Regions from separate parts of the Staphylococcus lutrae genome, predicted to be linked through region 1. Evidence: riboswitches for the same ligand, from Rfam matches in the RefSeq annotation. Region 1 holds a riboswitch; each other region holds the start of a gene.
What was found. Region 1 has a riboswitch for thiamine pyrophosphate ahead of B5P37_RS07770 (thiamine phosphate synthase). Riboswitches for the same ligand answer to the same signal wherever they lie in the genome.

Region 2: another riboswitch for thiamine pyrophosphate. It lies ahead of thiC (phosphomethylpyrimidine synthase ThiC); the one in region 1 lies ahead of B5P37_RS07770 (thiamine phosphate synthase).
Region 3: another riboswitch for thiamine pyrophosphate. It lies ahead of tenA (thiaminase II); the one in region 1 lies ahead of B5P37_RS07770 (thiamine phosphate synthase).
Region 4: another riboswitch for thiamine pyrophosphate. It lies ahead of B5P37_RS09455 (ECF transporter S component); the one in region 1 lies ahead of B5P37_RS07770 (thiamine phosphate synthase).

Annotation. Positions count from the first base shown of each region.
Region 1 covers NZ_CP020773.1:1,686,200-1,688,407, reverse strand. The annotation lists gene B5P37_RS07780 (thiazole synthase) at 1-314, opposite strand, end outside; gene thiS (sulfur carrier protein ThiS) at 318-518, opposite strand; gene B5P37_RS07770 (thiamine phosphate synthase) at 519-1,112, opposite strand; TPP riboswitch at 1,186-1,294, opposite strand; gene B5P37_RS07765 (Bax inhibitor-1/YccA family protein) at 1,313-1,945, opposite strand.
Region 2 covers NZ_CP020773.1:1,015,224-1,017,431, reverse strand. The annotation lists TPP riboswitch at 680-783, shown strand; gene thiC (phosphomethylpyrimidine synthase ThiC) at 980-2,208, shown strand, end outside.
Region 3 covers NZ_CP020773.1:494,686-496,893, reverse strand. The annotation lists gene B5P37_RS02490 (single-stranded DNA-binding protein) at 49-399, shown strand; TPP riboswitch at 910-1,012, shown strand; gene tenA (thiaminase II) at 1,081-1,767, shown strand; gene thiD (bifunctional hydroxymethylpyrimidine kinase/phosphomethylpyrimidine kinase) at 1,764-2,208, shown strand, end outside.
Region 4 covers NZ_CP020773.1:2,035,813-2,038,020, forward strand. The annotation lists gene B5P37_RS09450 (ABC transporter ATP-binding protein) at 1-625, opposite strand, end outside; gene B5P37_RS09455 (ECF transporter S component) at 637-1,212, opposite strand; TPP riboswitch at 1,338-1,437, opposite strand; gene graF (glycopeptide resistance-associated protein GraF) at 1,879-2,010, opposite strand.

The DNA.
Region 1 (2,208 bases):
GTATCATCGTCACCAATAACCTCTACTTTAATCATGTCGCATACCCCTGCTTCTTTCGCTAATTCAGCAATCCGTACCGCCTCTTCTGCTGTTTTAGCCCCCGCTGTATTTGGAAATGTTGTAAATTGAGATAAATCTACATTCGCCAATGGATTAGGTAAATTTTCGTCATATAAACGCATCCGTCTTACAGCAAACGTCAAGACTTCCGTTTCTGATGCAGCTATCGCTTGTGATTGAATCGTTTCATCTTCAAACTTTCCTGTTCCTAAAAATAATCTTGAGTTAAATGTTAAATGACCAATTTTGAACATCTTCTATCCGCCTCCTACAAATTCTAATAATTCTAATTGATCTGCTTCTCTCACTTCTGTTGTTGCCCATTCCGAGCGTTTGATGACTTGTGCATTTCGTTCAACAGCCATCCGTTTTGCCTCAATACCAAAATGATTGAGTACCTCTTGAATGGTTGTCCCCTCTTCAAAATTTTGCTTCTCACCATTTACAAAAACATTCATTTAATTCACCTTCTTTAAAAACCATTGTTTGATCATTTGTTTAAACACTTGCTTATCACTAGAGAACGCACAACTGAGACACGCAATACCTGCAAAGCGTGATGACACTTGTTGCACCGTCTCTACTGTAATCCCTCCTAGCGCAACCACTGGAAAATCAAGTGACAACACTGCATCAATTTCACTCGGCGTGCGAGGTGGCAAATCGGGCTTCGACGCTGTAGTAAAAAGGTGACTGAAAAGAACAAAGTCTAATTGTTGCGCTTGTGCTTCACGCACTTGATTGACTGAATGCGTCGACATACTCACTTGAAAGTCCTTCCCTTCCTCTTTTTTTAGTTGTGCTGCTCGCCAATCCCCTTCTCTAAAATGAACATTGGGAATGTTTAATTTTCGTGCTAACTGCACATCCGTATGAACAATCACTTTAGACTTTGGAAATCCGTTCGCCAACAATTTCACCGTCCATTTTTCGAGTTGTTGCTGTGTCATTGGCGTTCGTAAAATCACACCGTAGATTTCACACGAAATTTCACATAATCGATCAATATGCCATTGATTGAGCGTCGTATATGGTGTCACTACAATAATCAAAAAGCTCGCCCCCTCTACTTCCCCAAATAAAAAACTACTTTTCTCATTTTTTACAGAAAAGTAGCCATAACCGACGTGAATACAGCCACTTTCCTACGCCAGTACGAACTGGATCAGGTTCAGGAATTTTGAAATGTCTATTTCAATCTCAGCCATTTTAAATGGCACTTCCAGTGGAATGTTTCTAATATTGAATTGTTTTATCGTTTCACCATACGAGCTAATTCTAACACATAACGAATCACACGGAAAAGATTTAAGAACAGATTAAATCCCATTTCTCTCGCTGAAAACTGTCCCCGCTTCATACGATTGAAGTCATACAACGTGTAAAGTAAAAACAGTAATAGTCCTACAATGGCTATCACAGTGTAATAAAACGAATTGTGTATCCACCAACCAAGAAGGCTAGCAATAATTAATACGATTAAAGTGACAAATAAATATTTCCCCATACTTGAGGCGTCCTTAATCCAAAAATAGCCGAGAACACCAAATAACACAAACCCCAAAACAGCGAGTAACACCATATTAAAGAATAAACGTGCCCCTAAATCTTGCAAAGTATAGATCAAAGTCGGGTAAGAGAGTAAACCCGCGACAATCGTATAAATGTGAGAAATAATCGGACCACTAAAACGAACGCGCTGAACGACCATCGAAGCAAGGATAAGGATCAACAAACCTAGGGATAATGGCTGATACCATGACGATGGTAAAAATTGTCCTAAATAAGTTGAAACACCGAATATCAGCCAATAATAAGTAAAATATAACCATACTTTTCCATACTTTGCTTGTGGATGTTGATGGAAAAAGTGTGTCGCCATCATCTTCACAACTCCTTTGAAAGAATAAACACATGCCACCGTTAAAAAAGCGTACCTTATTAAAAAAAGGGCTTTATTTCTATACATCTATTTTATGTTACAAAAAGTTTAATTATATAAAAAGTTTAAAATTTCAAATGTTCCTAAAAAAGGATAGTGGCAACATTCATCAACAAATATATAACAAAACTCTATATTTCACAACATTACAGATTCGTAACAACGCCCTTTCAATGCATAATATTTGTTATCATGGGTATTGAATT
Region 2 (2,208 bases), 670 kb from region 1:
CCCAAGTGAAAAGTAAGGGGATGGAGATAAAAAGAATTTTAGCCCTAATCCATTCATAAATTGATGATTCATTCATGATTTTAAAGCAGTCAGAAAATGAGGGTGAATGGGATATAAAAAGTGATGCTATTGTTTTCTTGATTTCATCAACCCTCAGTTTCGCTGTATTTGTATAAGATTGCCCAGAAGGCTGAGACTCCTGAGGGATAAAATAAAAATCTAAATATGATTTCTACTCTTTAATAGTGGTTCCTGTTTATCGCAGTAGCTGTCTGACTTCTCAATGCGCTCGCTTTTGAGAAGTCTAGTCAGCCTTGCGGGGGCAGTACGACGAAATCTTTGTTGCACATGAGATTTCTGTACTGCTCCCAAAATCCAATTCGGCATCGTTCAAGTGTACATCTCAATCAAGCCGAATTGAGTTGAAGGGCCAGCCCCTTGGAAAGCGAAGCCATGAAGGCAATCAAAAACACAATTCTTGGGAGAGGGCAAGTTTAACAAAAACGCTGTATCAATAGCATCAAATAATTTTTATACCCCATCCTCTCTTTTGTTTGTTTAGTAAAGTTCAATCTCTAAATGAATCAAATGACAAAAATAAAACAATTAAATCAATTTTATGATAGTAATTGTCATTTTACATTTTTAGTGATACGATACTGTTGAAAAACTTAATTATGGAACTTGCTAGGGGTGCCATTGATGCGCTGAAAGAGGTATACGCCTCAACCCTTTGAACCTGATCTAGATCATACTAGCGTAGGGAAGCAAACGAAACGTTAATCAAAATATCGTTTATCTGAATGTGACGGGGGTTGCACGATGTGTGACATGTCGACTGTTTCAGATTCAGATGGACTTTACATCATATTCGTTCGTTTTCGTACGCACTTTAGAATTATTCTGAGTGCGTTTTTATTTTGCCTATTATTTTCAGTGTTGTTAATGCCTCTTAGTGAAGTCAGAGGGGGTTAATGGAATGAAACAAGAACAAATTGAATTAAAGAAAAACTTTCCAGCAAGTCAACGTATTTTTAAGCAAGGTGAGGATGCGGATATTCAAGTCCCATTTCGCCAAATCGCCTTGTCTGAAACGGTAACTGAACAAGGGACAACGGAAAATGAACCTTTCGTCGTCTATGATACAGCGGGACCTTATCATGATGACACGTATGAAGTCGATGTCACGAAAGGCATTCCGGCACTGCGCACAGATTGGATTGAAGCCCGTCAAGATGTCGAACATTATGAAGGCCGTCGTGTGCAATCGATCGACAACGGTTACCATTCAGAAACACATAAAAATATTGTTGAACATCCATTCAAATATCAACCGAGACGTGCACAAGAGGGTAAACGCGTGACACAAATGTATTATGCGAAACAAGGTATCATCACTAAAGAAATGAAGTTCGTTGCAGCGCGTGAAAATGTCAGTCCAGAATTTGTCAGAGATGAGATTGCGAGAGGGCGCGCGATTATTCCGAACAACATCAATCATCCTGAATCAGAACCCATGATTATCGGTAAAAAATTTCAAGTGAAGATTAACGCGAATATCGGTAACTCTGCCGTGTCCTCATCTATTGAAGCAGAAATTGAAAAGTTAGTCTGGGCGATTCATTGGGGTGCGGATACGATGATGGACTTATCGACAGGTAAAAACATTCATGCGACACGGGAGTATTTAATTCGTAACTCGCCAGTCCCAGTGGGTACGGTGCCGATTTATCAAGCGTTGGAAAAAGTGAACGGTATCGCGGAAGACTTAACCTGGGAAATATATCGAGATACTTTAATTGAACAAGCTGAGCAAGGGGTGGATTATTTTACCATTCATGCGGGCGTATTATTACGTTATGTCCCATTAACGGTTGATCGTCTGACAGGTATTGTATCGCGTGGAGGCTCTATCATGGCGCAGTGGTGTTTGGCACATCATGAAGAAAGCTTTTTATATACACATTTTGAAGAAATATGCCAAATCTTGAATCGTTATGATATCGCTGTTTCCCTTGGTGATGGATTGCGTCCAGGTTCGATTTACGATGCCAACGATGAAAGTCAGATTGCAGAATTGAAAACATTAGGTGAGTTGACAGATATTGCATGGAAATATGATGTCCAAGTGATGATTGAAGGACCTGGGCACGTGCCAATGCATAAGATTAAAGAAAATCAAGACTTGGCTGATTTTTATTGTAAAGA
Region 3 (2,208 bases), 1.2 Mb from region 1:
TTATTCTTTCTTGAAAGCGATATAGTATGCGTACAGGAGGTGAACCACATGAATCATTTTCAGATTGTCGGTCATATTCAGCGCCCGCCGAAGTTCTATGAAAATGAAGCGCGTTACTTTATTATTTTTACTGTCGCAGTCACTAGAAATGATTTAAGTAAAAGTCCAAAACCCATCACGGATTACTTAAATTGTAAAGCGTTCGGTAATATTGCGCTTCAAATTAACGAAACGATAACTGAAGGAATGACTGTAGCAATGAGCGGGCAAATACAATCAAGGCGTTTTTATCAAAATGACGAAAAACGCTATGCTACAGAATTGCTCGTTTCAGAAATTTCTCCTATTTTGGCATCATCACCCACAATAAGGATTGACACACATCCAACTCAAGAGTAAACGTGTGTCGAATAATTTATTATTGGATATCCCACCAATAATGCAAACCACCTTCTCTAAGTATATTCTCCAAATAAAATAATTTGATTTATCTCACATTATCCTTTTATTCTTCAAAATTTTTATCAATCATCACATTTTTAAAAGCGGCAATAGCCAAATGAAAAATTTAAATGATGCGGCATGTTAAAATGTTGGCGCAAGTTGTTCTTAAATATTGAAAAATATTTAAGGGCAACTGCCGCTTTTGATCGTTAATGTTTCCATCATAATGATGACTTTTATTCACCATTGATATTGAGAACTACGATACATAATTTTTGATTCATTTGAATAAGAATGCATCTATTTATAAAACCCGTCGACGCATGATTACGATAACAAAGGCCTCCTGTTCATACAGGTGAGATGCCATAAACAGATAATAGAGTTACCGATTCGCTTGCTAACAGACGTTCAGTTAATTGAACTTATGACTGGTTTTTGATACATTAAAAGTAAATATTAATGAAGGACTACTAGGGGTGCCAATATTGGCTGAGATGAATGTGAATTCAGACCCTCAGAACCTGATTTGGGTGAAACCAACGTAGGGAAGTAGCGTGTAACACGTGAGGCTTTTGATGTGTTGACTAGGCTGCTTTTGGGAGTAGTCTTTTTTCATATCAAAGGAGAATGATGATGCAGTTTACAGAACAATTAAAACAAGAAGCGAAACCATTAATTAATCAAATCTATCAAGATAAATTTATCCAAGGCATGTTGAGTGGGGAAATATCGAAAACGGCGATTTGCCATTATTTACGTGCAGATTCACGTTATTTAAATGAATTCGCTAAAATTTATGCTTTATTAATTCCAAAAGTGAACACAAAAGAAGAAATTCAATTTTTAACTGAACAAATTCAATTTGCCAGTTCGGGTGAGGTTGAAGCTCATCATATTTTGGCGCAATATGTAGGAAGTGATTACCAAGAGATTATTAAAGATGGAGATTGGTATCCTTCAGCAGACCATTACATTAAACATATGTATTATAATGCCTATGCTTATGATAACGTTGCATACACGATTGCGGCGATGGCACCGTGTCCATACGTGTATCAGCAAATTGGTAAAATGGCGATTGAAAATCATGACTTTCCAGCGCAGCATCCATTAAAAGATTGGTTTGCTTTTTATGCGAAAGAAATGGATACGCTCATGTCTTATATTGCACGTTGGCTCGATACGTATGCAAATAATAGCACACCAGAAGTTCGAGAAATACTTAAAAATAATTTTTTACAAAGTACAATTCATGAGAGACGCTTTTTTAATATGTCTTATCAATTAGAACAATGGGAATTTGGGGGAGAAAACAAATGAAGAAGCCAAAAATCGCTTTAACAATCGCTGGTACAGATCCGAGTGGTGGTGCAGGTGCCATGGCCGATTTAAAATCATTTCATTCTTGTGGGGTTTACGGGATGGCAGCAGTGACGAGCATTGTTGCACAAAATTCAATGGGTGTTCAACATATCCATAATTTAGAAGCAAGCTGGTTAGAGGAACAGTTAGAAAGTGTTTTTAGTGATGAGATGCCACATGCGATGAAAACGGGGATGATACCTACACCTGAAATGATGGCTGTCATTCGTCGTTTTTTAGAAAAAATCAACATACCTTATGTGATTGATCCGGTGATGGTTGCAAAAAGTGGTGATTCTTTAATGGATCAACAAGTGCGGAAACAGTTAAAAGAAACACTCTTACCATTTGCTGATGTTGCAACACCTAATATACCTGAAGCTGAAGAAATTACAGGTC
Region 4 (2,208 bases), 350 kb from region 1:
GAATGATTTGTCCACGATGATTCATAAGAATGACACGATCAACATGTTGCCAAATATGTTCAACTTTATGTTCGACGATTAACACAGTTTGATCTGCCCACAGGGATTTGAGAAGATTCCAAAGATTTTCTGTAGCTTCAATGTCTAACATCGCAGTGGGTTCATCAAGAAAAAGCGTGTCTGCCCCTTGAAGTAACGTGCCGGCAATGGCAAGTTTTTGTTTCATTCCTCCACTTAATTGATGAATCTGTTGTTTAGGGTTAATGTCCAACCCGACTTGTGTTAATGCGTGTTGAATGCGGCGATCCATATCTTGTCGTGGCACTTGCTGATTTTCTAAAATAAATGCTAATTCTTCATTCACTTGTGGCAGGCAAAATTGTGAATCTGGGTCTTGAAAAATAACACCCGCATTTTTCGCTGGCATTAATGTATCGTATTTTAATGGTAAATCAATTAAGTCTGGAACAATGCCACTGAGAACATTGAGTAAAGTACTCTTACCAGAGCCAGAGGGCCCTAGTAAAAGTACTTTTTCTTTGTCTTTGATTTCGAGGTCAATCCCATCGAATGTTTTATGATGTGCACTTGGATATTTTAAACGTAAATTTTTAACTTTTAGCACGTGTCGTCACCTTACAATGTGTCATAGTCATCTTTCGAAGCTGGACGAAAGAGGCGTGTCACACCGGTTTGATCTAATGCTTTAACGAGTAAATAAGGGAAGATACCCGCTAAAACAGCGCCACTAATCAAACGGAATGAAATTAATAGAATTAAGTTCCATGTTGCGACTTCATTTAAATACCCGTAATACCAATCAATCGGTAAACTGATGACTGCTGCAGCGATACCAGCAAGAATCGCCACCATAAATGCACGCGATTGATAACGGAAAATCGCAAAGACAATTTCACATGCAAGACCTTGTAGTAAAGCATAAATAATTGTAGGAATATCAAAACGACCCATAAGAATGGTTTCGCCAGCACCTGCAGCAAATTCTGCTAATAATGCAATCCCCATTTTTGGGATGATGAGGTAAGCCACAACGGCTGCGCTAAACCACATCCCATACAAGAGTTGGTCGATATGCAGACCTAATGGCTGTACAGTATTATTGACAATCCACCAAAGATTGTAAATGACTGCAAAAATGACAGAAATTAATACAGTCACGAGTACATCTGATAATGTTAAACCTTTTTTCATCTGTTAATGCCTCCCAAAATAAAAAAATACGCATATCTCCTAAACAGAGACAGGCGTGACTGTGCTAACTTATGTATAAATCACCATAATTTGAATGTTAATGGACAATATTTGGTGTGTATTCATATCATAACAAAACACTTTCCTACGCTAGTATCATCTAGTTCAGGTTCGAAGGGTTTGAGGGGACGCCTCATCTCAGTTTTCACACCCCTAGTGTGCGTATTTAGTTGATATTGCAAATGTACACCTAGTCATGTGAAAAGTCAAGGTCTTAAAACGCTGTTCTAAAGCGATTTGAGTTCGATTATCGTATAAAAAATAGACACTGTTGACGGATAGCATTTAAAAATGATGAGACAATGAGAGAATGACAACATCGCGTACAATCTCCATTGCTTGATGCTCATGACGCTTTCCAAACTTTTGCCACACCATTGATGCACGTTGATTTATATTTAAAATAAAAAGCACAAAGGGGCTTTGATGTGAACGGCGCCATTAATATAGAGCGCGAGACAGCTTTTTTGCTCCAATTGAGCAAGTTATCTCGCGCGAGTAGGCGATTGATTAACATTTATCAATCGTGTTTGTGTGTCTCCCTCATACAGTCTATTCTACGTTTAAATGTCATTGAAGCACATTTAAACATGTCATTGACGGGTATTATTCAAATGTATCTTGAATATCGTCTTTTGTTTTTTCAATGCCGTCTTTGGTTTCTTTCGCTTGATCTTTCAATGATTCCTCTTTATCTTTTGCTTTTTCGGCTGCATTTTTAATGTCTTTTTCAGTCATCTATAACGCCTCCTTTTCATATTGAGCTATACGACTTTATAACCTAAATGGGTTTTTTCTAAACATAATCAACGGTAGCATTTTTTATTTATGAATCGAATAGGGCAACATCCGTTCATCAAGGGCAAATTGTTCAAAGCAAATGATTTTTGATCTATCATCTGAACCTTTAATATAATCATTGAACACAATGTCATT